Regions from separate parts of the Bacillus tequilensis genome, predicted to be linked through region 1. Evidence: riboswitches for the same ligand, from Rfam matches in the RefSeq annotation. Region 1 holds a riboswitch; each other region holds the start of a gene.
The links. A riboswitch is a leader RNA that binds a small molecule or an ion and turns the genes downstream of it on or off. The one in region 1 is predicted to bind S-adenosylmethionine.

Region 1 (7,586 bases):
AACTGAACGAAGCTTTCGCATCACAGGCCATCCAAGTGATCAGGGAACTGGGAATTGACGAAGAAAAAGTCAATGTCAACGGGGGCGCCATCGCGCTTGGGCACCCGCTTGGCTGTACGGGCACAAAGCTTACACTTTCACTCATTCATGAAATGAAGCGGAGAAACGAGCAGTTTGGAGTCGTCACAATGTGTATTGGCGGCGGGATGGGAGCGGCCGGTGTATTTGAATTATGCTAAAGGGGGAAAAACAAATGGTGAAAAAAGCGGCTGAAGTACAAAAAGGCGGCGGATTTTTAATCGACGATGTCACATACGATCAAATGTATACACCGGAGGATTTCACTGACGAGCATAAAATGATTGCAAAAACAACAGAGGATTACATCGAGCAAGATGTTCTCCCTCATATAGATGAAATCGAAAACCACCAATTCGAGCATTCTGTCAGACTGTTGAAGAAGGCCGGCGAACTAGGGCTGCTTGGCGCTGATGTGCCAGAGGAATACGGAGGGCTCGGCCTTGATAAAATCAGCTCCGCACTCATTACGGAAAAATTTTCGCGTGCGGGAAGCTTTTCGCTTTCTTATGGCGCGCATGTCGGCATCGGTTCCTTGCCGATCGTCTTTTTCGGATCAGAAGAGCAAAAGAAAACGTATTTGCCCGGGCTTGCTTCAGGCGAAAAGATCGCGGCTTATGCGTTGACTGAACCCGGCTCCGGGTCTGATGCGCTGGGAGCAAAAACAACAGCCGTGCTGAATGAAGCGGGGACGCATTACGTATTAACCGGTGAAAAACAGTGGATTACCAACTCTGCCTTTGCTGATGTATTTGTCGTTTACGCGAAGGTGGACGGCGACAAATTCTCGGCCTTTATTGTAGAAAAAGATTTCCCGGGCGTATCCACAGGTCCGGAAGAAAAGAAAATGGGGATCAAAGGATCATCGACAAGAACCCTTATTTTAGATCAGGCTGAAGTGCCAAAAGAAAACCTGCTCGGAGAAATCGGCAAAGGGCATGTCATCGCCTTTAATATTTTGAATATCGGCCGCTATAAGCTGGCGGTTGGCACGATTGGAGCATCTAAGCGGGTGATTGAGCTGTCTGCAGCATACGCAAATCAGCGCCGCCAATTTAAAACGCCGATTGCTGGCTTTTCGCTGACACAGGAAAAAATCGCGACGATGTCTTCAAGGCTTTACGCGATGGAAAGCTCTGTGTACAGAACCGTCGGGCTGTTTGAAGACAATATGAGCCAGTTTACGGCCGAAGACCTCAAGGACGGCCGGCAAATCGCCAAGTCAATTGCAGAATACGCCATCGAATGCTCTCTGAATAAAGTATTCGGATCCGAGACGCTTGATTATATCGTAGATGAAGGCGTGCAGATTCATGGCGGCTACGGTTTTATGCAGGAATACGAAGTAGAGAGAGCCTATCGGGATTCAAGGATCAATCGGATTTTTGAAGGCACAAACGAAATCAACCGGTTAATCGTGCCAAGCACTTTCCTGAAAAAAGCGTTAAAAGGCGAGCTGCCTCTATTCGAAAAAGCGAAGGCACTCCAAGAAGAACTCATGATGCTTATGCCGGAAGAGCCGGGCAGCGGCGTTTTAGAGCAGGAGAAATATATCGTCAAGCAAGCCAAAAAAATCGCGCTGTTCGCCGCCGGTCTCGCCGCGCAAAAATACGGAAAAGCCATCGATCGCGAACAAGAAATTCTCGTCAACGTCGCGGATATCGTCAGCAATGTATACGCAATGGAATCCGCCGTACTCAGAACGGAAAAGGCCATTGCCGCCCAAGGAGAAGAAAAAGCGGCGCAAAAGGTGCTGTATACTGAAATTTTCGTTCAGGAAGCTTTTAACGAAATTGAAGCGCACGCGAAGGAATCCCTTATCGCAATGGAAGAAGGAGACTCACTCCGCATGATGCTTTCCGCTCTCCGCAAACTGACGCGCGTAACGCCTAAAAACGTCATTCAGAAAAAACGCGAAGCGGCAGCGGGCGTTTTTGAGGCTGAAAAATATATTGTCTGATTGTCCAAAAGCTCCGCATGCGCGGAGTTTTTTTTTAAGGAGCACAGTTTTAGGCTTTTAAAACAAACTGTGTTAAAATAACCTCGATTATTTTATTGAGGGGGAAGAAGATGTCGTTAACTTTTTACTGGTACCCTAAATGCGGAACGTGCCGCAAAGCAAAGAAATGGCTTGAAGAGCATGGAAAAGAAATCAACGAAATACATATTGCAGAGCAGCCTCCAAGCAAAGAAGAACTAAAAGCGCTTTATGAAAAAAGCGGGCTGGATCTCAAGAAATTTTTCAACACGAGCGGCATGAAATACCGCGAACTGAATCTAAAGGAAAAGCTGTATCACATGTCAGAGGACGAACAGCTTGAACTGCTGGCTTCAGACGGAATGCTGATCAAACGCCCGCTTACAACAGACGGCGAAAAAGTGACAGTCGGTTTTAAAGAAGACCAATTTGAAGAAAACTGGGCTTAATGTCAATTTTTTTTGAAAAGTGTGGTATCTTCTTATTGTAGTGCTGTAAAAAATGGAGGGATTCAATTGAGCATACCTAAAGATTTGCGTTACTCAGGAGAACACGAGTGGGTTAAAGTTGAGGGAGAAAAAGCCAGAATCGGAATTACGCATTTTGCCCAGTCCGAGCTAGGCGACATCGTGTTTGTCGAGCTTCCTGAAGTCGGCGCTGAAATCAAAGCGGACGAGCCATTCGGCAGTGTTGAATCCGTTAAAACGGTATCTGAGCTTTATGCACCGATTAACGGAACTGTTGTGGAAGTAAACGAAGATCTTGATGACAGTCCGGAATTCGTCAACGAATCTCCGTACGAAAAAGCATGGATGATCGTCATTGAGCCGTCTGACGCTTCTGAAATTGAAAAACTGATGACAGCAGAGCAATACGAAGAGATGACACAAGAAGACTAAAATAGGATAGCTGTGAAGGCAATTGGACACGCTAACGGTGTAGGAGGTGTCCAATATGGCTTTCAGCAAACAAAAGCTCGATGTCACCAATGATGTGACAGGCCGCTTTCAAAATGGCCGGCTCTCGTTATATCATGATAATGAGATGATCGGGCAAATGACAAGCATGGATGAATATGAGCTTAAATCCGGTTATTCCTTTGAAAATGAGAAATTTTATAAAACAGCCGATGTGGTCTCAGGAAACGATGAAAAATACGTGGATTGTGACTATGAAAACGGCTGGTGTTAATGTTGGCGGTGAATTTCACTGCCTTCTTTTTACAATCTGAACGTTTCAAATTTGGCGCAGCAGGTGATGAAAATGGATGAGCAGGAAAAGGTGATGATTGTCGAAGGGAAATCAGATAAAGAGAAAGTTGAAAGTGTGCTGAATGAACCAGTGCGCATCATCTGCACAAACGGAACAATCAGCCAGCTGAAGCTTGAGGAATTGGCTGATGAGCTTTACGATAAAGACGTCTATATATTAGTTGATGCTGATGAATCAGGCGAGAAATTAAGAAAACAGCTGAAAAGAGAATTTAATGACGCCTGCCATTTGCATATCGACAGAGCCTATAAGGAAGTAGAGGCTGCACCGAGACACCATGTCGCTTCTGTGCTGCTCCGCGCAAATCTGAATGTCCATACTATTTTTCTTGAAAGAAAGTCCTGAGGTGTATAGCATGAAAGAACTTCAAGAACATGAGCTAGACCACATCGCAGATGATGTGTATCTCCTATATTTATATACTCCGTTTTGCGGCACCTGCCAGCTTGCAAGCAAAATGCTGACAGTGGTGAAAGAGATGCTGCCCGATGTCGCCTTCTATCAAAACAATGTCAATTATTCTCCGACATTTGCAAAAGCGTATCAAATTGAGAGCGTCCCTTGCTTTCTGCTGTTTAAAGGCGGAAAAGTGGTTGAAAGAGGATACGCGTTTCATTCTGTTTCTTATTTATATGAGCTGATTAAACAAAAATCATCTTCCGCATCCCATTTATGACATATTTCTCGACGTATTCCAATGAAATTGTCGTTCGTTTTATAAAGGGGTTCTTGCGCAGAAAGAGAAATGTGTATGTATGACCAACAAATAGGAGGTTGTACATATGGAGAAAGCGGAAGTTTTAGAAGATGAGTACCAGCATCTGTTTTTAAAACCCCTTTTGAATGCTTCAGCATTGCTCATTACCTTCCAAGGAGAAACAGAAGCCTTAACCGTCTCAATAAACGAACAGGGAGAAATGAAAAAAATTTCTCCGCCTCAAACGTCCAACCTGACCTTTTACGGAAACCAAGCGGAAATCATTCATTTATTGCACGGAGACATTTCCCTCCAGCACTTGATCCAGAGGGGAAGCCTTAAAGTAAAGGGGTCATTCAGAGCCCTGCTGAAACTCGAGGCCATTCTCTGGCTGACGAACGGATTTTTTCAGAGGATTTTGAAGAATTGAAAAATAAAAAATTATTATAATAGTAAAAGTTGACATCATTTATTTTATTGACATTTGCTGATTCGCCGTGCTATTCTACATTAAGAATTTCCGGACGAAAAAGACTATATATTTCTCTTATCAAGAGAGGTGGAGGGAAGTGCCCTATGAAGCCCGGCAACCATCAACGCTGTTGAAATGGTGCCAATTCACACGAAGCGTTCAGCTTTGAAAGATGAGAGAAAGGCGTTTTATATAAGCCTTTCTGCTCACATGTGCAGAAAGGCTTTTCTTTTGCAGAAAAACCCGGAAGATTTCTTAGAATAGTGTTAAGGCAGGTGATTGCTTTGATTAATCTTCAAGATGTTTCAAAAGTTTACAAGTCGAAACATGGAGATGTCAATGCTGTCCAAAATGTCTCGCTTTCCATTAATAAAGGTGAGATTTTTGGAATTATAGGATATAGCGGAGCTGGTAAAAGTTCCTTAATCCGTCTGCTGAACGGCCTTGAGAAACCAACCTCAGGAACCGTGGAAGTGGCGGGAACTAAAATTAATGAAGTAAACGGACGCGGTTTAAGAAAAGCACGCCATGAAATCAGCATGATTTTCCAGCATTTCAACTTGCTTTGGTCGCGGACCGTCAGAGAGAATATCATGTTTCCTTTAGAAATTGCCGGGGTCAAAAAGAGCGAACGGATTAAGCGTGCCAATGAACTGATTAAACTGGTAGGTTTAGAAGGAAAAGAAAAATCATATCCGTCTCAGCTGAGCGGCGGGCAAAAGCAGCGTGTCGGCATCGCCCGAGCGCTTGCAAACAATCCGAAGGTTCTCCTTTGTGATGAAGCGACATCAGCGTTAGATCCGCAAACGACAGATTCAATTTTGGATTTATTGTCCGATATTAATGAAAGACTCGGCTTGACGATTGTGCTGATTACACACGAAATGCATGTCATCCGCAAAATCTGCAACAGAGTCGCCGTCATGGAAAACGGAAGGGTTGTAGAAGAAGGCGAAGTTCTCGACGTCTTCAAAAATCCGAAAGAAGACATGACAAAACGATTTGTTCAGCAGGTGACAGAGCCGGAAGAAACGAAAGAAACGCTTCAGCATCTTCTTGATGAAACAGCATCAGGAAAAACGGTTCAGCTCACATTTGTCGGTGATTCGGCTGAACAGCCTCTGATTACAGAAATGATCAGAAACTTCAATGTCAGTGTCAATATTCTGCAGGGGAAAATCTCGCAGACGAAGGATGGAGCTTACGGTTCATTATTCATCCACATTGACGGAGACGAGGAAGAAGTGCAAAACGTGATCCGGTTCATTAACGACAAACAGGTAAAAGCAGAGGTGATCACGAATGTTTGAAAAGTATTTCCCGAATGTTGATTTAACTGAATTGTGGAACGCGACATATGAAACACTGTATATGACGCTGATTTCATTGGTGTTTGCTTTTGTCATCGGGGTGATCCTCGGCTTGCTGCTTTTCCTGACAAGCAAAGGGAGCCTCTGGCAGAATAAAGCTGTCAACTCTGTAATTGCGGCCATTGTCAATATATTCAGATCGATTCCATTCCTCATTTTAATTATTTTATTGTTAGGTTTTACGAAATTTTTAGTGGGCACGATCTTAGGGCCAAATGCCGCATTGCCGGCGCTGGTGATCGGCTCGGCACCATTTTACGCGCGCCTTGCTGAAATCGCATTGCGCGAGGTTGACAAAGGTGTGATTGAAGCCGCTAAATCAATGGGCGCTAAAACGTCTACGATTATTTTTAAAGTGCTGCTTCCGGAGTCTATGCCGGCTCTTATTTCTGGCATCACGGTTACGGCCATCGCTTTGATCGGCTCAACGGCTATTGCCGGAGCCATCGGTTCAGGCGGCCTTGGAAACCTTGCGTATGTAGAAGGATATCAGTCTAATAATGCTGATGTTACCTTCGTTGCTACTGTGTTTATTTTAATCATCGTGTTTATTATTCAAATCATCGGTGATGTAATAACAAATATTATAGATAAACGATAAGGGAGGATTTACATTGAAAAAGCTATTTTTAGGTGCATTACTGCTTGTATTTGCAGGAGTTCTGGCTGCCTGCGGTTCGAATAACGGCGCTGAATCCGGCAAGAAAGACATTGTTGTTGCGGCGACAAAAACACCGCATGCGGAAATTTTAAAAGAGGCTGAACCATTGTTGAAAGAAAAAGGCTACACGCTGAAAGTGAAAGTGCTTAGTGATTACAAGATGTACAACAAAGCTTTAGCTGATAAAGAAGTGGATGCGAACTACTTCCAGCACATTCCTTACCTTGAGCAAGAAATGAAAGAAAACACAGATTACAAACTTGTGAATGCCGGCGCTGTTCACTTAGAGCCATTCGGTATTTACTCTAAAACATACAAATCGCTAAAAGATCTTCCAAACGGAGCGACAATTATCCTGACAAACAACGTCGCTGAACAAGGCCGTATGCTTGCAATGCTTGAAAACGCAGGATTAATCACGCTTGATTCTAAAGTGGAAACAGTTGACGCAACATTGAAAGACATTAAGAAAAACCCGAAAAATCTTGAATTCAAAAAAGTAGCGCCAGAATTAACGGCAAAAGCATATGAAAACAAAGAAGGAGACGCGGCCTTCATTAATGTGAACTATGCGATCCAAAATAAATTAAATCCTAAAAAAGACGCGATTGAAGTAGAATCAACGAAAAACAACCCATACGCTAACATCGTCGCCGTTAGAAAAGGCGACGAAGACTCTGCTAAAATCAAAGCGCTGATGGAAGTTCTTCACTCTAAAAAGATCAAAGACTTCATCGAGAAAAAATACGACGGAGCTGTGCTTCCTGTATCTGAATAAGCTTGAAACCCCGGATGAGAAATCCGGGGTTCGATTATTGACAAAGCCCTAAAACTTAGTTTTAGGGCTTTGTCATCTTTTCTGCGTGAATGAAAACCCTTGAAGTCTAGGAAGACCGAGCATTGGAGCGGAGCGAATGTTGTAATTCGTGAGCACCAACGCGCAGGTCTGACAACGAATGCGAGGGTTTGCTGACACGGTGAAACCCCGGATGAGAAATCCGGGGTTTTTTTCGGGTATTTTCCTAAAAGCTGTTCATAATAAAAAGGAATGTTAAACA
Region 2 (7,586 bases), 240 kb from region 1:
GCCCCATGTCGTATTGACATCGACATCAAGACCTTCTTCCTTGAAAAATCCTTTAGACTCAGCCACATATAAAGGCGCGTAAAAAATCGAATGGGTCACTTCAGCTACTTTGACTTTGGTGAGCGTTTCTTCCTGCCTGCAAGCCGCCAGGGCGATCATCAGAAATGTGCTGACGACACAGGCGAAGCCCAGCCTTAACCATTTGTTCACATAGACAACCTCCTTATTTAGCATCAAGTTAATATCCTTTTTTGCTTTACATATCGTATGATGGGTATAAAAATGTGTGAATGCCTAATCAGGTTCTCCGGATGTATTGGCGGAGTAAGGAAAGCATATAGAAAAAGGAGGCGGCTGCTTTGATTGTTGAGAAAAGAAGATTTCCGTCGCCAAGCCAGCATGTGCGTCTGTATACGATCTGCTATCTTTCAAATGGCTTACGGATAAAGGGGCTTTTGGCTGAGCCGGCGGCGCCGGGACAATATGACGGATTTTTATATTTGCGCGGGGGGATTAAAAGTGTGGGCATGGTTCGGCCGGGCCGCATAATCCAGTTTGCATCCCAAGGATTTGTTGTGTTTGCTCCTTTTTACAGAGGAAATCAAGGAGGAGAGGGCAACGAGGATTTTGCCGGAGAGGACAGGGAGGATGCTTTTTCCGCTTTTCGCCTGCTTCAGCGGCATCCGAATGTCAAGAAGGACAGGGTTCATATCTTTGGCTTTTCCCGCGGCGGAATTATGGGAATGCTCACTGCGATTGAAATGGGCCGGCATGCGGCTTCATTCGTTTCCTGGGGAGGCGTCAGTGATATGATCCTTACATATGAAGAGCGGCAGGATTTGCGGCGTATGATGAAAAGGGTCATTGGCGGAACACCGAAAAAGGTGCCTGAGGAATACAAATGGAGAACACCGTTTGACCATGTAGACAAAATTCAGGCACCCGTGCTGTTAATCCATGGAGAAAAAGACCAAAACGTTTCGATTCAGCATTCCTATTTATTCGAAGAGAAGCTAAAACAGCTGCATAAGCCGGTGGAGACGTGGTACTACAGTACCTTCACACATTATTTCCCGCCAAAAGAAAACCGGTGTATCGTGCGGCAGCTCACACAATGGATGAAGAACCGCTGACGGTGAAATATGGTATGATAAAGAAAAAAGAGAACGAAAGGGGATCTCACTTTGGGAATGCCTGTAGAATTTAATACACTGATTGTGACAAAAGGAAACGAAGTTCGCATAGATGAAAATATATTCACGTTAGAGAAAGACGGATACCGGGTGTATCCGATGGAGATTCCGATGGATGTGCAAAAAACAAAGTTCGGAGAAAAGTCAGGCACAGCTGAAGTGCAGAAACTTCAATGGGAAAACGGCCGGACCATCATTACGTACAAGCTGACTTCTCTGCATTCTGTTAATTAAAACAAGCCAAGGGCGTAATCGCTCTTGGCTTTTGCTTTTTAAACGAGAGGGCCGCCTGCCTGTGCAATGGCATCCGTATGTGTGAACTTTTTAAAATTCTCTTTGAATTCGTTTGCGAGATAGACAGCCTTTTCTCTGTATTCTTCCTTATTGTTCCACGTGTTTTCCGGCTGAAGAATATGATCAGGAACACCAGGAACGTGAATCGGAATGTGCAGGCCGAAAATATCGTCAGTCATCATTTCAGCACCCTCTAATTTGCCTTCAATTGCAGCTTTGACCATCGCTCTCGTGTAAGAAAGCTTCATGCGTTCGCCTGTGCCGTAGCCGCCGCCGGTCCAGCCGGTATTGACCAAGAAAACCTCTGCGCCGTGTTCATCGATCTTTTTCCCGAGCATTTCAGCATAGACGTGAGCAGGAAGCGGCAAAAACGGTGAGCCGAAGCATGTGGAGAACGTCGTCTCAGGAGACGTTACACCGCGTTCGGTTCCGGCTAGCTTGCTCGTATACCCGCTCAAGAAATGGTACATCGCCTGCTCCTTCGTCAATTTGCTGATCGGCGGCAGGACTCCGAATGCATCAGCCGTCAAAAATACAATGGCTGACGGGTGGCCTGCCATGCTCGGGGTCACAATGTTGTCAATCATATGAATCGGGTAAGCCGCCCGCGTATTTTCGGTATAGAAAGAATCATCGTAATTGGCTTCACGTGTATCCTCATCAATAACAACATTTTCGAGAACAGATCCGAAGCGGATCGCGTTAAAGATTTGAGGCTCCTTTTCTTCGCTTAAATGAATGCACTTGGCGTAGCATCCGCCTTCAATATTAAAGACGCCTGTGTCAGACCAGCCGTGTTCATCGTCGCCGATCAGCTTGCGGTCAGCGTCGGCTGACAGTGTGGTTTTGCCTGTTCCGGACAACCCGAAGAAAAGAGCGACATCGCCTTTGTCACCGACATTGGCTGAGCAGTGCATGGATAAAATATCTCTTTCAGGGAGCAGGAAATTCATAATGGAGAAAATGGATTTCTTCATTTCTCCGGCATACTCTGTTCCGCCGATTAAAATCGTCCGCTTTTCGAAAGAGACAATAATAAACGTTTCGGAGTGTGTGCCGTCTGTTTTTGGATCCGCTTTGAAATGCGGAGCAGAAAGAATGGTAAACGGCTGTTCAACTGTTTTCTTATCATTGCCTTCCGGGCGGATAAACAGCTGTCTGGCGAATAAATTGTGCCATGCGAACTCATTTACGACAGTGATCGGCAGCCTGTATTTTTCGTCTGCCCCGGCAAATCCTTCGAAAACAAACAGCTCATCCCGCTGTTTCAGGTAGCTGACAACTTTCGTGTACAGCCGGTCGAACGCTTCTTCTGAAATCGGCTGGTTCACCATACCCCAATCGATCTTATGTTTCGTGCTTTCTTCCTCCACGATAAATTTGTCTTTAGGTGAACGTCCTGTATAAGCCCCTGTAGTCGCCCGAACGGCACCCGTGGATGTTAAAATGCCCTCGTTCCGCGATAGTACTTTTTCTGTAAGCTGTGCTGCTGATAAATTATGACGCACATTTGGACTTGTTAATAACGCTTGTAAATCAGCGGTCAAATCAACTGAGTTCATATGAAACCTTCCTTTATCGTTTTTTATGTTTTGCTAATTGTGAATTAGTATAACATATATTTTCGAATAGTCTATACTATTTATCGTTTTTTGTGTGTGCGTTTTCCAATCTTTTCCCTTGCGATATAGGTGCCTATTTCTTCTGAATCATATTGACATTGCAAACCCTTTTACGATAAGATATTTCATTGAGCGGATACTCTTATCCCGAGCTGGCGGAGGGACAGGCCCTATGAAGCCCAGCAACCGGTTTCTCTGTTATTTATTATGTTAAACTGTGTGAGACAACCAAGGTGCTAACCTGTTGCAAGGTTGTATGATTCCTTGAGCGATAAGAGTGAAAGGCACAAAGACCAAACCCTTTCCTCGATGGAAAAGGTTTTTTTATTTCATAAATATGCCAATTAACATTCTCTAATATAACGTTACATTGTATAAGAGGGAGCGAGTTCCGTATCATATATACAAGGTCTTTCGGGAGGCCTTGTGCAGGAGGAAGCAAATCATGAGTAAAAATCGTCGTTTATTTACATCAGAATCTGTTACGGAGGGGCATCCGGATAAAATCTGTGACCAGATTTCTGACAGCATCTTAGATGAAATTTTAAAGAAAGACCCAAACGCGCGTGTTGCTTGTGAAACATCTGTGACAACTGGTTTGGTTCTTGTCAGCGGAGAGATCACAACATCTACGTATGTTGACATTCCGAAAACGGTTCGCCAAACCATTAAAGAAATCGGATACACACGTGCGAAATACGGATTTGATGCGGAAACTTGTGCAGTTTTAACATCAATTGACGAGCAGTCTGCTGATATCGCGATGGGTGTAGACCAAGCGCTTGAAGCCCGTGAAGGCACAATGAGCGACGAAGAAATTGAAGCGATCGGTGCGGGTGACCAAGGTTTAATGTTCGGTTACGCGTGCAACGAAACGAAAGAGCTTATGCCTCTTCCAATTTCACTAGCTCATAAATTAGCCCGCCGCCTGAGTGAAGTTCGTAAAGAAGATATTCTTCCGTACCTTCGCCCTGACGGCAAAACACAGGTAACGGTCGAGTACGATGAAAATAACAAGCCTGTGCGTATTGACGCGATTGTCATTTCAACTCAGCATCACCCTGAAATTACGCTTGAGCAAATCCAGCGCAACATTAAAGAACATGTGATCAATCCAGTTGTTCCTAAAGAGCTGATTGATGAAGAAACAAAATATTTCATCAATCCTACAGGTCGTTTCGTTATCGGAGGCCCTCAAGGGGATGCAGGACTTACAGGACGCAAAATCATCGTTGATACGTACGGCGGCTATGCACGCCACGGAGGCGGCGCGTTCTCTGGTAAGGATGCGACGAAGGTAGACCGTTCTGCGGCTTATGCAGCAAGATACGTTGCGAAAAACATCGTTGCGGCTGAGCTTGCTGATTCTTGTGAAGTACAGCTTGCTTACGCGATCGGTGTTGCACAGCCAGTGTCAATTTCAATCAACACATTCGGATCCGGAAAAGCTTCTGAGGAAAAACTGATTGAAGTTGTTCGAAATAACTTTGACTTACGACCTGCCGGCATTATCAAAATGCTTGATTTACGCCGCCCGATCTACAAACAAACTGCTGCGTACGGCCATTTTGGACGCCACGATGTTGATCTTCCGTGGGAGCGTACAGACAAAGCAGAGCAGCTGCGTAAAGAAGCGTTAGGAGAATAATTTTATAGCCGCTTACTGGTTAAGCGGCTTTCCCTTTTTTACGTTGTATTCATGTTTATTTTTTTACATAACCGTGAAACCAAATACTATTCACAGCGTCTATAAATAGGGGTTCAATGATGATAATTTTAATTATGGAGGCAATACTATGTGTGGATTTGTCGGGGTTTTTAACAAGCATCCGTTAGCTCAAACCGCTGATCAAGAAGAATTAATCAAACAAATGAACCAAATGATCGTTCACCGCGGTCCTGACAGTGATGGATATTTCCATGATGAGCACGTTGGATTCGGTTTCAGACGGCTCAGCATTATTGACGTAGAAAATGGCGGACAGCCTTTATCATATGAAGATGAAACATATTGGATTATCTTTAACGGAGAAATCTATAACTATATTGAACTGAGAGAAGAACTTGAAGCAAAGGGGTATACATTCAACACGGATTCGGACACAGAGGTTCTTCTTGCGACTTACCGTCACTATAAAGAAGAAGCGGCGTCCAAACTGCGCGGTATGTTTGCTTTTCTGATTTGGAATAAAAACGATCATGTGCTTTATGGAGCAAGAGATCCTTTCGGCATTAAACCGCTGTATTACACAACGATAGATGATCAGGTTTATTTTGCCTCAGAGAGAAAAAGTTTAATGGTTGCTCAAAATGATATTGAAATAGATAAAGAGGCATTGCAGCAGTACATGTCTTTCCAATTCGTTCCTGAACCAAGCACGCTTGATGCCAATGTGAAAAAAGTAGAGCCGGGTTCACAGTTTACAATCCGCCCGGACGGCGATATCACATTTAAAACGTATTTCAAAGCGAACTTCAAGCCGGTTCAGACTGAAGAAGACAAGCTTGTGAAAGAGGTCAGAGACGCAATCTACGACTCTGTCAACGTTCATATGAGAAGTGACGTTCCTGTCGGTTCATTCCTGTCCGGCGGAATTGATTCTTCCTTTATTGTATCCGTTGCGAAAGAATTGCATCCAAGCTTAAAAACATTCTCTGTCGGATTTGAACAGCAGGGCTTCAGTGAAGTCGATGTAGCGAAAGAAACTGCAGCGGCGCTTGGCATTGAAAACATCAGCAAAGTCATTTCGCCTGAGGAATATATGAACGAGCTTCCGAAGATCGTTTGGCATTTTGATGATCCGCTTGCTGATCCGGCAGCGATTCCGTTGTACTTTGTTGCGAAAGAAGCGAAAAAACATGTAACGGTTGCATTATCAGGTGAAGGCGCGGATGAGCTCTTCGGCGGATATAACATTTACCGTGAGCCGCTTTCGCTTAAGCCGTTTGAACGCATTCCGTCCGGCCTGAAGAAAATGCTTCTGCACGTCGCGGCCGTTATGCCTGAAGGGATGAGAGGAAAGAGCCTGCTTGAGCGCGGCTGCACGCCGCTTCAAGATCGTTATATCGGTAACGCGAAGATCTTTGAAGAGTCTGTCAAAAAACAGCTGCTGAAGCATTATAATCCGAACCTTTCATATCGCGATGTGACGAAGACTTACTTTACAGAAAGCAGCTCATACAGCGATATCAACAAAATGCAGTATGTCGATATCCATACTTGGATGCGCGGCGACATTTTGTTAAAAGCCGATAAAATGACAATGGCGAATTCTTTGGAACTGCGTGTGCCGTTCCTGGACAAAGTCGTATTCGATGTTGCTTCAAAAATTCCTGATGAGCTGAAAACGAAAAACGGCACGACGAAGTATCTTCTTCGCAAAGCCGCTGAAGGAATTGTTCCTGAGCACGTATTAAACCGCAAAAAGCTCGGGTTCCCTGTGCCGATCCGTCATTGGCTGAAAAACGAAATGAACGAATGGGTGCGGAACATTATTCAGGAAAGCCAAACGGATGCATATATCCACAAGGATTATGTTCTTCAGCTTCTTGAAGACCATTGTGCGGACAAGGCTGATAACAGCCGTAAAATCTGGACTGTACTGATCTTTATGATCTGGCACAGCATCAATATCGAAAAACGGTATATGCCTGAAGAGCTGAGCCATCAGCCTAAAGAAGTCATCTTTGTGTAACAGACAACAAGGCTTTCGATTCGTCGAAAGCCTTGTTATTATCCTTTTATTCCTCCATCATCATTGATACCCAATCTGCACGGAAAATTCAGAAAAGTGATTTATTGATATTTTTTTCAAGAGGAGAAGAAAGCATGCAAAAACAAAAACAAGAGCTGCACCGCGGACTCGAAGAAAGGCATATTTCTTTAATGTCTTTAGGAGCTGCCATAGGAGTTGGATTGTTCCTCGGCTCCGCATCAGCTATTCAATTAGCAGGGCCGGGTATTTTGGCAGCGTACGCCATAAGCGGCCTGATCATGTTTTTTATTATGAGGGCACTTGGAGAAATGGCTATTCAAAAACCGGTGGCTGGCTCTTTCAGCCGTTATGCCCGTGATTATTTGGGACCGCTTGCAGGCTATTTAACTGGTTGGAACTATTGGTTTTTATGGGTAGTAACCTGTATGGCTGAGATTACGGCTGTCGGGATTTATATGGGGTATTGGTTTCCGGACGTGCCAAACTGGATTTGGGCATTATCGGCGCTGGTCATCATGACGGGTGTTAATTTCTTGGCTGTTAAAGCTTACGGAGAGCTGGAGTTTTGGTTTGCTTTGATTAAAATTGTCGCAATCTTATCAATGATTGTTGTCGGTTTATTGATGATCATCGTTGGGATCGGCAATGGAGGCATTGCAACCGGAATCAGCAATTTATGGAGCCACGGAGGATTTTTTCCTCATGGAATGAAAGGGGTTTTATTGTCACTCCAAATGGTGATGTTCGCCTATTTAGGGATC
Region 3 (7,586 bases), 1.8 Mb from region 1:
TCAGCTGAAAGAGATGGGCTTTTCTATATTCCTTAATGATTTGTCCTTCCTTATCTGCAATGTACATCGTATTATAAACATCAGAATCCTCTCTGACAGCAACTGAACCGGCAACAATATGAACGCCATGTTTTTTAGCCGTTTTCTTTAGCCAGCTCTGAGCTGAACGACCGTCTTCATCAGCCAGCTCATCAAGATTGGCCAGATCATATCCGGTCGTCCATAGTTCAGGCAGAACAATCACATCAGCATGTTTGCTTTCTTTTTCGATAAAACTTTCAGCCTTTTTTATATTTTCTGAAGGTTTTCCGTAAGAAATATCAAATTGAAGACAAGATATCGTCCATTTCATTTTTTTACGCCCCCAAATTTTTCTTTACTTTTTTGATTTAACCATATATGATGATGGACTATCATTTCAAGATTTTTTTAGAAGGTGAGAATAGATGATATTTGAACAGTCTCATGTATTGAAGGAATTGCCTAAACAGTTCTTCGCTTCTCTGGTGCAGAAAGTGAATCGAAAGCTCGCGGAAGGACACGACGTGATCAATCTTGGACAGGGAAATCCGGATCAGCCGACTCCGGAGCATATCGTCGAGGAAATGAAACGGGCTGTTGCCGATCCTGAAAATCATAAATACTCGTCTTTTCGCGGCTCGCACAGTCTGAAGTCAGCTGCCGCAGCATTTTACAAAAGAGAATACGGTATTGATCTCGACCCGGAAACTGAAGTTGCTGTATTATTCGGCGGGAAAGCGGGTCTTGTCGAGCTCCCGCAATGCTTGCTGAATCCCGGTGATACGATTTTAGTGCCCGATCCGGGTTATCCTGATTACTGGTCAGGTGTCACACTTGCGAAAGCAAAGATGGAAATGATGCCGCTTGTAAAGGAAAGGGCGTTTCTTCCTGATTATAGCAGCATCGCAGCTGAGGTGAGGGATCAGGCAAAATTGATGTATTTAAATTATCCGAATAATCCGACCGGGGCTGTTGCTACCTCTGAATTTTTTGAAGAAACCGTGAGCTTTGCAAAAGAAAACGGGATTTGTGTCGTTCACGATTTTGCTTATGGCGCTGTAGGATTTGACGGGAACAAGCCGTTAAGCTTTTTGCAGACTGAAGGTGCGAAGGATATTGGCATCGAAATTTACACGCTGTCAAAAACGTATAACATGGCAGGATGGCGGGTCGGCTTTGCCGTTGGAAACGCTTCGGTCATTGAAGCGATTAATCTTTATCAGGACCATATGTTTGTCAGTCTTTTCAGAGCGACTCAGGAGGCTGCAGCGGCGGCACTGCTTGCTGATCAAACGTGTGTGGCGGAGCAAAATGCCCGCTATGAGAGCAGGCGAAACGCTTGGATCGCGGCATGCCGGGAGATTGGCTGGGATGTGACAGCTCCGGCAGGTTCATTTTTTGCATGGCTGCCTGTGCCTGAAGGCTATACATCTGAGCAGTTCTCCGACCTTTTGCTGGAAAAAGCGAATGTGGCGGTTGCGGCTGGAACCGGCTTCGGTGAATATGGCGAGGGCTATGTCAGAGTCGGACTGCTGACAAGTGAAGAAAGACTTGAGGAAGCCGCCTATCGAATTGGGAAACTGAACCTGTTTACCCAAAAAAGCATTGACAAGATTTGATAACGATGGGATAATTCAAAATAATTTATAAAATCTATATTTTCTTATCAAGAGCAGGCAGAGGGACGAGCCCGATGAAGCCCGGCAACCGACTTGTAAAGCACGGTGCTAATTCTTGCAGCTGGCGGCTGAGAGATAAGATTCGGACGAGAAACGAAACCTCTTTAGACGCGATTGCTGTTTGAAGAGGTTTTTTTATATGGATGAAAATGAAAGGAGCTCTGGCATGAGTGAGTTATTAGCGACATATCTCCTGACAGAACCGGGAGCCGATACGGAGAAAAAAGCAGAACAAATCGCAACAGGATTGACAGTGGGCTCCTGGACGGATCTGCCCCTTTTAAAACAGGAGCAAATGCAAAAGCACAAGGGGCGGGTGATAAAGGTTGAGGAGATAGAGGGAACTCCTGCATCAGGAAAACAAGCAGTGATCACAATTGCCTATCCTGAAATCAATTTCTCTCAGGACATTCCGGCTTTGCTGACAACAGTGTTTGGCAAGCTGTCGCTGGACGGAAAAATCAAATTGCTTGATCTTCATTTCTCAGAAGCATTTAAGCGCACGCTGCCTGGACCGAAGTTCGGCGTATACGGTATCCGAAAGCTGCTGGGGGAGTTTGAAAGACCGCTGTTAATGAGCATTTTTAAAGGTGTTATCGGAAGAGGTCTGAATGATATTAAAGAACAGCTCAGACAGCAGGCGCTAGGCGGAGTTGACTTGATTAAGGACGATGAAATTTTCTTTGAAACAGGTCTGGCGCCTTTTGAAACAAGAATTACAGAGGGAAAGCAGATATTGAAGGAAACATATGAGCAAACCGGACATAAAACGCTGTATGCGGTGAATTTGACTGGGCGCACGGCTGATTTGAAAGACAAAGCGAGACGCGCCGCCGAATTGGGAGCGGATGCACTTTTGTTTAATGTCTTTGCTTACGGCCTGGACGTCATGCAAAGCCTTGCGGAAGATCGTGAAATCCAGATCCCGATTATGGCGCATCCAGCTGTCAGCGGGGCGTTTACGTCTTCTCCGGATTATGGCTTTTCTCACGCTCTTCTGCTCGGAAAATTAAACCGGTATTGCGGTGCTGATTTCAGTCTCTTTCCGTCTCCATACGGTTCGGTCGCGCTTCCGAGAGAGGATGCGCTCGCGATTCACGAAGAATGTGTGAGAGAGGATGCCTTTAATCAGACATTTGCCGTTCCGTCAGCAGGCATTCATCCCGGCATGGTTCCGCTGTTGATGCGGGATTTCGGCATAGATCATATTATTAACGCCGGAGGAGGCGTACACGGACATCCGAATGGCGCCCAAGGCGGAGGCAAAGCGTTCAGAGCCGTCATTGATGCTGTCCTGGAAGCCCAGCCGATTGATGAAAAAGTCAAGCAATGCAAGGATCTGAAGCTTGCGCTAGATAAATGGGGAAAGGTTGAGGAAGAATGACGACTCGAAAACCTTTCATTATTTGTGATTTTGACGGAACCATCACGATGAACGATAACATTATAAGCATTATGAAAACGTTCGCTCCGCCGGAATGGACGGCATTAAAAGATGGCGTGCTCTCCAAATCGCTGTCGATTAAGGAAGGTGTCGGGCGGATGTTCGGCCTTCTGCCGAGCAGTTTAAAAGAAGAGATGACGAGATTCGTATTGGAAGATGCAAAAATCAGGGAAGGCTTTCGGGAATTTGTAGCGTTTGTCAAGGAGCATGAGCTTCCGTTTTATGTCGTAAGCGGAGGTATGGATTTTTTTGTGTATCCATTGCTTGAAGGCATTGTGGAAAAAGACCATATTTATTGCAACCATGCGTCATTTGACCAAGACTATATTCATATTGACTGGCCGCATTCTTGCAAGGGAACGTGCAGCAATCAATGCGGATGCTGCAAGCCGTCGGTGATACATGACCTTTCTGAACCGAACCAATATATCATCATGATCGGTGATTCCGTTACAGATGTGGAGGCGGCAAAGCTGTCTGACCTTTGCTTTGCAAGGGATTATTTATTAAACGAATGCCGAGAGCGTAACCTGAATCATCTCCCGTATCACGATTTTTATGAGATTAGAAAAGAGATTGAGAATGTAACGGAGGTACAGGAATGGCTGCAAAACAAGAACGCTGGCGAGAGCTCGCTGAAGTAAAACGGGAATTGGCAGAAAGAGATTGGTTTCCGGCGACTAGCGGCAATCTGTCAATTAAAGTTTCTGATGAGCCTTTAACATTTCTCGTAACCGCGAGCGGGAAAGATAAACGAAAAGAAACCGATGAAGATTTTCTGCTGGTGGATCAAAACGGAGAGCCTGTCGAAAGCGGGCATTCTTTAAAACCGTCAGCGGAAACACTCCTTCATACACATTTGTACAATAAAACCAATGCAGGATGCTGTCTGCACGTTCATACGGTAAACAATAATGTCATCTCAGAGCTGTACGGAGACCAAAAGAAAATCACATTCAGAGGCCAGGAAATCATAAAAGCGCTCGGCCTGTGGGAAGAGAATGCAGAAGCGACCATACCGATCATTGAAAATCCGGCTCATATTCCGACGCTCGCGGCACTGTTTTCGGGAGAAGTTTCAGAAGATTCAGGAGCTGTTCTGATCCGAAATCACGGCATTACCGCTTGGGGGAAAACGGCATTTGAAGCAAAAAGAGTGCTTGAGGCATATGAATTTTTGTTCAGCTGCCATTTGAAATTGAAAACACTCCAGCACCAGCTGGTTAAATAAAAAGGAGGAACTGAAATGGCAACAATTCGAATTCATAATGAGGCAAATACAACCATTGAGAATCAAGAGGAAGTAGCAAGTTTTCTGGACAGTCAAGAGGTGATTTATGAACAATGGGATATTGCGAAGCTCCCTGATCAGCTTTCGGAGAAATATGATCTGACAGAAGGAGAAAAACAGCAAATTCTTGATACCTTTGAAGCTGAAATTAAAGATATTTCAGCCCGCCGCGGTTACAAAGCGCAGGATGTTATTTCCTTGTCAGACAGCAACCCAAAACTTGATGAACTGCTTGAGAACTTTAAAAGAGAGCATCACCATACAGACGATGAGGTTCGTTTTATCGTAAGCGGACACGGCATTTTTGTCATTCAAGGCAAGGACGGCACGTTTTTTGATGTCCGTTTAAATCCTGGAGATTTAATCTCCGTGCCTGAAAATATCCGCCATTACTTCACGCTTCAGGAGGACCGCAAAGTTGTCGCGGTGAGAATCTTTGTCACAACTGAAGGCTGGGTTCCGATTTATGAAAAAGACAGTGTGAATCAATAAGCAGGAAAAGCCCCGTTCATCGAACGGGGCTTTTTAGATTTATTGCAAACGCCACTTTTCATATTGTGACATTTCTTTTTTTATCAGCATCCAAATCAAACCTAAAACAGCTGCATCGTCAATGATCCCAAGACCGAGGATAAAGTCCGGAATAATGTCGAGAGGCATGGCGATATATAAGAGCGCAGCAGCTAGAAGCAAAAGGGTTTTCACTTGTGAACGGGGATAGTCACCGTTTCTCCAATCGCGGAGCATTTGAAAAAAAACCTGGATGTGCTGAATCGATTTTTTTCGGTTTTTCCTTTTTAACATCGCTTTACCGCCTGCTGCTCCGAGCATCATTGCTTTTCTTTTCTTCATTGAGCATACCTCCTGCCTGGCGATGTGTTTAAGATATTCTTCATCTGGGTATTGTTCTTCTAATCCTATCAATATATCTATTATACCTGAAAAAATAACTTATTTTAATGAAAATATGTTTACAAATAAAGTATAATCTGTAATAATGCACAATAACCCAATCAAACTTGTTTCCTATTTCTTAGCGGCGAGGGGTGAAGTGAATGGGCGGTTCTTCTGAACAAGAAAGATTGTTGGTGTCTATTGATGAAAAAAGAAAGTTAATGATAGATGCCGCTAGAAAGCAGGGGTTTACAGGGCATGACACGATCAGACACAGTCAGGAGCTGGATTGTTTAATGAACGAATATCACCAGCTCATGCAAGAAAACGAACTTTCTCAAGGGATTCAAGGCCTTGTAAAGAAATTAGGCTTGTGGCCTCGCAGAGATGTTATGCCAGCATACGATGCTAATAAATAGCGGCGCTATCAAATGCATATATAAAGAGAGAGCTTTTCAGAAGCGCTCTTTTTTTCTGGAAAAATTCATATGAAAGAGGGAACTAATGAAAGAACTGGCGATTCTCATTACTGAAATGGTTAATCAATTTCATGATGCTTTTATTTCTTTCTGCGGAATGTTGGGGATTCATTTAACCGACAAAGAAATGCATTTTTGGGTGATCGGCATTTTTGGCATTTTCTTTTTCGGTGTCACGCATGCTGTGTTTAAATGGTTATCTAAATGGAGCATGACAGCCTTGTCCTTTATCTATACCGTTACAGTCATCATCGTTATCGTATTTGCGATTGAAATTCAGCAAAAGGTGACGGGAAGAGGGAATATGGAGTTTTTAGATGCCACGGAAGGTTTAAAGGGGTTTTTAGTATTCTTTATGTTTTTTTTGCTGCTGAAACTGCTGGTGCGCTTCATTAACAGACTCTTTTCTGGCAGGACAGCAAGCAAGTCGAATGGCAATGCCCGGTCACGAAAATAAAAAACCCTCCTGACAAGGTCAGGGGGGCTATGAATCGGATACGGGGAGGGTGATCGTTACCTCTGTGCCTCTCCGCGCTTCACTTTCAATATGAATGGAGCCGCCGTACATCAGCACGATCCGTTTACATACAACAAGGCCGAGGCCGGTTCCTTTTTCTTTGGAAGTCACAAAGGGAAGGAAGATATGATCAAGCATTTCCTGAGAAATCCCTTCACCGTTATCCACAACTTTGATAACGGCCTTTTTATCTAAAGCTCCCAGGGAGATCGTCAGTTTGCCTCCATCAGGCATTGACTCAAGGCCGTTTTTTGCTACATTTAAAATCACTTGTTTAATATGATCTTTTGTACATTTTACGAGTAAAGGCTGCTCGGTTAAATATTGTAATTCGACTTCAACATTGTATAGATTGCCCTCAGAATAGATGATCGGCATAATTTCACCGATAATATCCTGAAGCGAGTTCAGCTCCCATTTTTCAGCTGTCGGCTTGCCGAGAACGAGAAACTCACTCACAATTTGATTGATGCGCTTGATCTCCTGTTCAATAATGGAGAAGTACAGCTGATCTTCTTCACCTTTATATTTCTTTTGAAGCAGCTGAATAAAGCCGCTGATACCGGTGAGCGGGTTGCGGATTTCATGGGCTGTGCTGGCAGCAAGCGTTCCGATCAGCTCTAATTTTTGCGCCTCGTTTTCCGAGCGCTCCAGCTGGGTCTGCCGCTTCAGCAAATAATACAGCACGAGAATAAAAAGAATATTCAGCAGTACAATACTGCAAGAAAGCGGAAGCAAAAGGCTTTTCGTCAGTTCTTCTATTGTGACCGGGTTCGGATATACTTTCATATTCCAGCTGATATCATCCAGATAGCCGCTGACTGGTTTCTGATCTTCTGCATGAGAGGCCTGTCCGCTCGAAAAAATCCTTTTTCCGTCTTGGTTTACAACTTCAATGTAAACATCAGGACTCAGCAAGTTAATGAGATTTTTTAAATAATCAACCTGAATAGCTGCGACAAGATAATCTGTCACATTTCGTTTTGAATCCAAAACAGGGACAGAAATGGTGAAAATCGGCTGGCCTGTAATTCTGCTCGAATAACTATCTGAAATGACTGTCTTTTTTGTTTCCTTCGCTTTTGTAAAAAAAGATCTGTCGGCCAGGTTTACTTGCGTTTTTAATTCTGTTGTGCTTGCGGTGACATCTCCTTTGGCATTCAGTAAATAGAGACCGGAAAACCTCGGCTCCGAATCAAAGGTTTTTTTCAAAATCGACTGCATTTTCTTTATATCAACCGGTCTGTCGATGGCGATGGAC
Region 4 (7,586 bases), 640 kb from region 1:
GTTTGATTTTGATAACGGCCGCATGACACTGACAGAGCTTCAGGAAGGCGTCACAATTGAAGAGGTTTATGAAAAAACAGAGGCTGATTTCGCTGTAAACCAGTCTGTGCTCAAGCAAAATTCTTAATGGGGAGGTGTTTGACATGAAAAACAAGGTCGCCTTGGTCACTGGGGCAGCCGGCGGAATCGGATTCGAAATCGCAAGAGAATTCGCCCGAGAAGGCGCCAGCGTCATCGTTTCGGATCTTCACCAGAAAGCATGTGAAGAGGCCGCTTCCAAGCTTGCCGAAGAAGGTTTTGACGCAGCCGCCATTCCGTGTGATGTAACAAAGGAAGCGCAAGTCGCTGAGACGGTGGATGGCATCCGGAAACGATACGGCCGCTTGGATACTTTGGTGAACAATGCCGGTATTCAGCACGTCGCCCCAATAGAAGAGTTTCCGACAGAAACCTTTGAACAGCTGATCAAGGTCATGCTGACGGCTCCATTTATCGCGATGAAGCATGTCTTTCCAATCATGAAAAAACAGCAGTTTGGCAGAATCATCAATATCGCGTCTGTTAATGGCTTAGTCGGCTTTGCGGGGAAATCCGCTTATAATAGCGCCAAGCACGGCGTCATCGGGCTGACAAAGGTCGGGGCGCTGGAAGGCGCGCCCCACGGCATTACAGTCAACGCGCTCTGTCCGGGTTATGTCGATACACAGCTTGTCCGCAATCAGCTGAGCGATCTTTCGAAAACGAGAAATGTCCCGTACGACGCGGTACTTGAACAGGTCATTTTTCCGCTTGTGCCGCAAAAACGGCTGCTTTCCATCAAGGAAATCGCAGATTATGCGGTGTTTTTGGCAAGCGAAAAAGCGAAGGGCGTTACCGGGCAGGCTGTCGTTCTAGATGGCGGCTACACCGCTCAGTGACAAAAAAACACACCTCCTCCGCCAGGGAGTCCAGTGTGTTTTTTTCTTTGCTTATTTCCAAACATCGTTAGCGATCTCAACCACATGGCGGAGTTTCGCCCATTGCTGTTCTTCCGTCAGCTTGTTGCCTTCCTCAGTTGAAGCGAATCCGCATTGAGGGCTGAGGCAAAGCTGATCTAAGTTCACATAACGGGACGCTTCTTCGATACGGCGTTTGACGTCGTCCGGATGTTCAAGCTCGCCGAATTTAGATGTCACTAAGCCAAGGACAAGCTGAAGATCAGAGCGCTTCACATAACGGAGCGGTTCAAATCCGCCTGAGCGTGAATCATCATACTCCAGGAAAAGCCCGTCCAGATTCAAGCCGTCAAAAATGGTTTCAGCAGCTGCGTCATAGCCGCCTTCCGCTGTCCAAGTGGACTGGAAGTTGCCGCGGCAAATATGCATGGTTACCGTCAAGTCATCCGGACGGTCTGCAATCGCGTCGTTAATTGATTTCGCAAACAGCTGTCGAAGCTCGTCAGGCGTTGTTCCGAACGCTTCGATTTGTTTTAAGCCTTTTTCTGATAAGAAAACAGCCCATGCCGTATCATCAAGCTGGAGGTAGCGGCAGCCTCTGTCATAAAACGCTTGAATCGCTTTTTTATATGCTTTGGATACGTCATGCTGGAAAAGCTGATAGTCGTTTTTGTACGCATCCTTTTCCAGTTTTCCACGGAAAAACAGCATATTCGGGCTTGGGATCGTCATTTTTGGCGTCGCGTCACCGGCAATGCTATGGAGAAATGAGTAATCTTCAAGCATTGGGTGAGTTGAAAAGTCAATATCACCTGTGACTTTAATGCCGCGTGCTTTTGTTTGTACGTTGTGGAATTGAATGCCCTGCTCGGGAATAAACGGCTCAACGCCATCCAGGTTTTCCAGAAAATCAAAGTGCCACCACGCTCTGCGGAATTCACCGTCTGTTACGACGTTCAGGCCGGTTTCCTTCTGTTTTTCCACAATGCGGATGATTTCATCGTTTTCGATTTGGCGAAGCTGTTCAGCTGTCATTTCGCCGGCCGCTTTTTGCTGCCGCGCTTTTTTGACGGGCTCAGATCTCAGCAAGCTTCCGACTTGATCCGCGCGAAACGGCGGTTTTTTTCTTTGAAGTGATTTTTGTTCTGCGGGTGTTGTTTGTTGTGACATGTTGTCCATTCCTTCTTTCCATTCAAATATAAAAAAGCTCTTCCTTTGGATAAGGAAGAGCTTGCGTGACAATCTCAACCTTATCTTCAAGAGCAATCATTGCTCTAAAGGATTTAGCACCATTCTGTTAAACAGCGGTTGCCGGGTATCGCAGGGCCAGTCCCTCCACCTCTCTTGATAAGGAAAACCTTTTTTATGAAATTTTCTGATAGTATCTATTATTCACACATTTTATCTATCTGTCAATGATAGATTATCTCCACACGTCGCTGGCGATGTCGATGACATGGCGGAGCTTCGCCCATTGCTGCTCCTCTGTCAAAAGATTTCCTTCTTCTGTAGAGGCGAAACCGCACTGCGGGCTGAGGCAAAGCTGATCAAGGCTGACAAAGCGCGCCGCTTCATTGATTCGGCGTTTCACATCTTCTGGATCTTCAAGCTCGCCGTATTTTGATGTAATTAAGCCGAGAACAATTTGCAGATCCTTGCGTTTTACGAAACGAAGCGGATCAAAATTTCCTGAGCGGTCATCATCGTATTCCAAGAACAGGCCGTCCAGGTCTAAGCCGTCCAAAATCGTTTCCGCTACAGCGTCGTAGCCTCCTGATGCCGCCCAAGTTGAACGGAAGTTGCCGCGGCAAATATGCATTGTGATTGCTAAATCATCAGGCCGGTCTGCCACTGCATCGTTAATCGTTTTGGCGAACAAGGCAGGCAATGTTTCTGGATCGCCGCCGAGCGCCTGAACAACCTCTCTGCCTTTTTCCTCAAAGAAGAGAGACCATGACGTATCATCAAGCTGAAGATAGCGGCATCCGGCGTCATAAAAGGCTTTGATTGCTTTTTTGTACGCTTGGGCCAGATCATGAAAGTATTCCTCTTGGTCGTCATAAATCGCTTTATCAGCCTTTTTACCGAAAAACAGCATATTCGGGCTCGGAATTGTCAGCTTTGGTGTCGCATCGCCGGCAATCTCATGTAAAAATTGAAAATCAGCAAGCGCAGGGTGGTTCGTAAAATCAAGTTTTCCCGTCACTTTGATGCTTCGTGCTTTTGTTTTCGCGTTATGGAACTGAATCCCTTCAGCCGGAATGAACGGTTCCACTCCGTCTAGCCCTTCCAAAAAGTCATAATGCCACCAAGAGCGGCGGAATTCCCCATCTGTTACCACCTCGAGACCGATTTCTTTTTGTTTTTCCACAATGCGGCTGATTTCTTGATTTTCGACCTCACGAAGCTGTTCCGCAGTGATCTCGCCGGCCGCTTGCTTCTGCCGGGCTTCTTTCACCGGAGCGGAGCGCAGTAAACTGCCGACATGATCAGCGCGGAAAGGAGCTTTGTGTTGTTTTTCTGTTTTGTGTCCTGTAAGACTTGTTTGTTCAGCCATGTCATTCGCCTCTTTTCTCAAATGTGTAAGCATAAAAAAGCTCTCCCTTTATGTAAGGAAGAGCTTGAACGATCAAATCTCCGCCTCATCTGCAGGATTTAGCACCATTCTGTTTGAAACAGCGGTTGCCGGGTATCATAGGGCCAGTCCCTCCACCTCTCTTGATAAGGTACATCTTCATATTCAGATTTCAATTATCTTAATATTATTACTTTTTGATCAATTGTCAACTCTTTTTTAGAAAAGACTCTCATCATCATCGTCATATAAGACCATATCCAGCACGATAGCGATGGCTGTGCAAATCAGCACATCTTCTTTGTTTGCAATCTGCAGATGATAAGAATCACCCCAGCTGAGCCATTTCTTGCTCACCGACATCCGGACATTTTCCCCGTCAGTCAGCTGGAATTCATTCTTCCACAGGTCCCCGTCAATTTCCCAGTTAAGCCCGGAAATCTCAAATTTCGGTTTGAAAAACGCTAATTTCTTCGTCACCTCACAAACCGTTTTCCCGTCAATTGAAATCACATATCGCGGCAGAAATGACATCACTTTTTGTTCAATGGAAACGAGCGTTTTCCCCGATGAATCTGTCAATTGTAATGAGTCCCCTAACGAAAAGAACCGCCCTTCGACTTTGAAGTGCTCTTGTTCATCCCGGTCATAAATATGAAATGTATCTTTAAATGAGAACATTTTTTGTTTCATAAATAAATCGATCATGGCTGAAGTCTCCTTTTGAATTTGCCCTTATAAAAGATTACGAATAGGGGGCAAAAAGGTTTCAAGTTCCAAATCTAAGTTTTCAAAATGAAAAGGCTGCGTTATTCAGCAGCCTTTTCGTTTGATATATGAACTAGGATAGATGCATCCGGCGTTTTTGGCGGATGGCGTCAAGGTCGATTAGGTTGTTGTGATGAGGTGCGGCTGCTGGCAGAGGGCTTGTCTTTTGCGGTTTGCGGCGATTATCCTTGCTGAAAGAAAAAAGAAGATAGCCGCATAATGCGATGATAATAAATAGGATCATTTTACATACCTCCCAAAAAAAGTTTTGGTATTCTCTATTGTACGGTTAAGTTATCGAAAAGTATTCAAAAAATTCGAAATCAATAAAAAATAAATAACTGCCCCTCAAAAACAGTCTAACCTGTTGACCTGAAAATAGTCTTGCATTATGGTGATTATTCTTGTTGATGATTGGTTCTATAGTTACTATCGACGATAAAATAAATTCCTTTATATAACTTTTAACCTAAATTATCGTAATTCGAATTTCCTGTTTTTAGGTTTCGTTTTCTTTCTTGTTTGGTTTATACCCTATTTTGCGGAATTGAACACAAAAAACCCAAATTACGGAGCATTTGGGCGGTACAAGAGAATGCGGGCTATGTTTTGAGGATTTGAATGTTTTATCTGAAGATGCGTTTGAACATTTTTCTGATTTTTTGAAATGGGCTCGATTTCTTTTGCATTCTAAGTGGCCTGGTGATGATCCATTTTTTCAATAGACTTTTTGCAGCTATCGCATGTTTTGTCATTGTTTTTCCTCCTTATCCGTTGATACTTGTTTTACGGAGGAGGTGTTCAAAATGTTTCGTTTTCACACAAAAAAGCCAGTCCTTTTTGGACTGGCTTTCGGCATTACGCCTGTTCTTCAAACAGCTTTGCGATCTCAACGATAACATTTACGGCTTTGACCATGTTATCGGCGGAGATGTATTCAAATTTGCCGTGGAAGTTTTCCCCGCCTGTAAAGATGTTTGGCGTCGGGAGTCCCATGTAGGACAGCTGAGACCCGTCCGTGCCGCCGCGGATTGGAGAAATCTTCGCTTCGATGCCGAGGTTTTCCATCGCTTGCTTGGCAATATTGACGATTTCGATGACAGGTTCGATTTTCTCTCTCATGTTGTAGTATTGATCGTTCATATCAAGCTGAATCCGGTCTTGCCCGTATTCGTTTTGAAGCTCTTCAACGACGCGCTTCATTGTTTCTTTTCTGTTTTGGAAGTTTTCTTTGTCAAAGTCTCTGATAATATAGTGCAGTTTTGTTTCCTCTACATCGCCTTGAATTGACAGCAGGTGGTAGAAGCCTTCGTAGCCTTCTGTATATTCGGGTGCTTCGTCTGCCGGCAGCAGGCTGTTCAGCTTCATTGCGATTTTCGCAGAGTTGATCATTTTGCCTTTTGCTGTGCCGGGATGTACGTTGTTGCCTTTGATCGTGATTTTTGCGGCAGCTGCATTGAAGCTTTCGTACTCAAGCTCGCCGAGCGGGCCGCCATCAACTGTGTAGGCAAAGGACGCATTGAACCGTTTTACATCAAATTTGTGCGGCCCTCTACCGATTTCTTCATCAGGCGTAAAGGCGACTCTGATCGTGCCGTGCTTGATTTCAGGGTGTTTGATGAGGTAATCCATGGCTGTCATGATTTCAGCAATACCGGCTTTATTATCTGCGCCGAGAAGGGTGGTGCCGTCTGTGGTGATGAGTGTGTGGCCTTTATAGCCGGACAGCTCAGGGAACTGATCAGGCGACAGGATAACCTGCAGCTGTTCATTGAGAACGATGTCTTTACCATTGTAGCTTTCAACGATTTGCGGATTCACGTTTTTGCCGGTAAAGTCTGTGGCGGTGTCGACGTGGGCGAGAAAGCCGATTGTCGGCACGTCTTTTTCAGTATTGGAGGGAAGAGTCGCCATGACATAGCCGTTTTCATCAATGGCTGCGTCCTGCATGCCGATTGATTTCAATTCATCAACGAGCATGTTTCCTAACGTCAATTGGCCGGGTGTGGAAGGGCAGGTGTCAACGGATTCATCGGACTGCGTGTCGACTTTTACGTATGTAGTAAACCGTTCAATGATTTTTTCTTTCATTTCCAATCATCTCCTTTGTCTTATTTTATCATGGCGGGTTGAGAGATTTCTATTGCACAATACCGTTTCGGATGGCAAAAACGACTGCCTGTGTCCGGTCTTGGGCATTGCATTTTTGCAGGATGCGGTGCACGTGGGTTTTCACGGTGCTTTCGCTGACGAAAAGTTTTTCAGCAATGTCTTCATTTCTTAGCCCATAGGCCATTTGCTGAAGAACTTCAAGTTCTCTTTTAGTAAACGGATCTGCCGGTTCTTCGGCTTGAGTTTGCTGCTTCGAGCGAAATGTCTCGCTGATAATTTTAGCCGCTGTGGCTGTACGGAAAATCGCTTCGCCTCTGGCCGCGGCGCGGATGGCGTCTATTAATTCTTCAGGAAGTGTGTCCTTCAGCAGATAGCCGACTGCACCCGCGCGGATGCCTTCAAACACATATTCTTCCGTATCAAAGGTCGTTAAAATGACAATTTTTGTATCTGGAAGTGCGTTTATAATGTCTTTCGCCGCTTCGATGCCTGAGCAATGCGGCATTTGGACATCCATTAGGATGACGTCAGGTGTTGTTTGCTTTGCCAGTGCAATGATGCCGTGACCGTCGCCGGCCTCACCGGAAACCATCATATCCGGCTGTGCATTGATGATATAGCGAAAGCCTTCGCGCACAAGCGGCTGATCATCGGCAAGTGCGACGAGTATTTTATCTTTGTTCATCTTTTTGCTCCTTATTCGTTGTGGCGAGCGGCAATACCAGCTCAATTTGCAGGCCGCTCGGCTGTACGGCGCTGAGAGACAGGGAACCGCCTGCTTTTTCAGCGCGCTCTTTCATTCCTGTCAGGCCAAATCCATAAGTCAGATTACCGGTGAATTGCCCGTTGTCGGTGATTGTGACATAGAGATAGGTCTCGTCGTTAGATATAACGGCAGCCGCATGAGAAGCGTGAGCGTGACGAATGATATTGGTCAGCGCTTCCTGTAAGATGCGGTAGATCGTTTCGCTTACATTTTGAGGCCAATACTCTTCGGACAGGCCGGCAGTGTCTAAAGAAACGTGCAAACCGCTCCGTTCCTCCACTTGATGAATAAGCCCCCGCAAAGCGGTAAGACCGACCATCGATTCGCTTCTGCCCATTTGGTGAACGACAGACCGTACTTCTTGAAGGCATTCTCTGGCGACATTCAGTACATTTTGAATGACTTTTTCTGAATCCTCCTTGCTGCTTTT

Region 2: another riboswitch for S-adenosylmethionine. It lies ahead of metK (methionine adenosyltransferase); the one in region 1 lies ahead of metN (methionine ABC transporter ATP-binding protein MetN).
Region 3: another riboswitch for S-adenosylmethionine. It lies ahead of mtnW (2,3-diketo-5-methylthiopentyl-1-phosphate enolase); the one in region 1 lies ahead of metN (methionine ABC transporter ATP-binding protein MetN).
Region 4: another riboswitch for S-adenosylmethionine. It lies ahead of G4P54_RS20080 (5-methyltetrahydropteroyltriglutamate--homocysteine S-methyltransferase); the one in region 1 lies ahead of metN (methionine ABC transporter ATP-binding protein MetN).

Annotation. Positions count from the first base shown of each region.
Region 1 covers NZ_CP048852.1:3,173,205-3,180,790, reverse strand. The annotation lists gene G4P54_RS16870 (acetyl-CoA C-acetyltransferase) at 1-239, shown strand, start outside; gene fadE (acyl-CoA dehydrogenase FadE) at 254-2,038, shown strand; gene G4P54_RS16860 (arsenate reductase family protein) at 2,149-2,505, shown strand; gene gcvH (glycine cleavage system protein GcvH) at 2,572-2,955, shown strand; gene G4P54_RS16850 (YusG family protein) at 3,011-3,247, shown strand; gene G4P54_RS16845 (toprim domain-containing protein) at 3,320-3,673, shown strand; gene G4P54_RS16840 (thioredoxin family protein) at 3,684-4,004, shown strand; gene G4P54_RS16835 (SCP2 sterol-binding domain-containing protein) at 4,111-4,455, shown strand; SAM riboswitch class I at 4,570-4,676, shown strand; gene metN (methionine ABC transporter ATP-binding protein MetN) at 4,782-5,807, shown strand; gene metP (methionine ABC transporter permease MetP) at 5,800-6,468, shown strand; gene metQ (methionine ABC transporter substrate-binding lipoprotein MetQ) at 6,482-7,306, shown strand.
Region 2 covers NZ_CP048852.1:2,930,291-2,937,876, reverse strand. The annotation lists gene G4P54_RS15555 (ABC transporter substrate-binding protein) at 1-210, opposite strand, end outside; gene G4P54_RS15550 (alpha/beta hydrolase family protein) at 360-1,133, shown strand; gene G4P54_RS15545 (DUF2584 domain-containing protein) at 1,185-1,427, shown strand; gene pckA (phosphoenolpyruvate carboxykinase (ATP)) at 1,466-3,049, opposite strand; SAM riboswitch class I at 3,249-3,387, shown strand; gene metK (methionine adenosyltransferase) at 3,555-4,757, shown strand; gene asnB (asparagine synthase (glutamine-hydrolyzing)) at 4,906-6,804, shown strand; gene alaP (alanine permease AlaP) at 6,939-7,586, shown strand, end outside.
Region 3 covers NZ_CP048852.1:1,337,284-1,344,869, forward strand. The annotation lists gene G4P54_RS07145 (carbon-nitrogen family hydrolase) at 1-352, opposite strand, end outside; gene mtnE (methionine-glutamine aminotransferase) at 447-1,640, shown strand; SAM riboswitch class I at 1,682-1,782, shown strand; gene mtnW (2,3-diketo-5-methylthiopentyl-1-phosphate enolase) at 1,867-3,084, shown strand; gene mtnX (2-hydroxy-3-keto-5-methylthiopentenyl-1-phosphate phosphatase) at 3,081-3,788, shown strand; gene G4P54_RS07165 (methylthioribulose 1-phosphate dehydratase) at 3,746-4,375, shown strand; gene mtnD (acireductone dioxygenase) at 4,391-4,927, shown strand; gene G4P54_RS07175 (YkvA family protein) at 4,967-5,287, opposite strand; gene spo0E (aspartyl-phosphate phosphatase Spo0E) at 5,491-5,748, shown strand; gene G4P54_RS07185 (hypothetical protein) at 5,834-6,265, shown strand; gene kinD (sporulation kinase KinD) at 6,293-7,586, opposite strand, start outside.
Region 4 covers NZ_CP048852.1:3,813,887-3,821,472, reverse strand. The annotation lists gene G4P54_RS20095 (CoA transferase subunit B) at 1-127, shown strand, start outside; gene G4P54_RS20090 (3-hydroxybutyrate dehydrogenase) at 144-917, shown strand; gene G4P54_RS20085 (5-methyltetrahydropteroyltriglutamate--homocysteine S-methyltransferase) at 969-2,105, opposite strand; SAM riboswitch class I at 2,183-2,289, opposite strand; gene G4P54_RS20080 (5-methyltetrahydropteroyltriglutamate--homocysteine S-methyltransferase) at 2,359-3,492, opposite strand; SAM riboswitch class I at 3,575-3,663, opposite strand; gene G4P54_RS20075 (LURP-one-related/scramblase family protein) at 3,730-4,218, opposite strand; partial or broken gene G4P54_RS21430 (hypothetical protein) at 4,352-4,630, opposite strand; gene G4P54_RS21510 (hypothetical protein) at 4,905-5,033, opposite strand; gene pepT (peptidase T) at 5,137-6,369, opposite strand; gene G4P54_RS20060 (response regulator transcription factor) at 6,419-7,075, opposite strand; gene G4P54_RS20055 (sensor histidine kinase) at 7,062-7,586, opposite strand, start outside.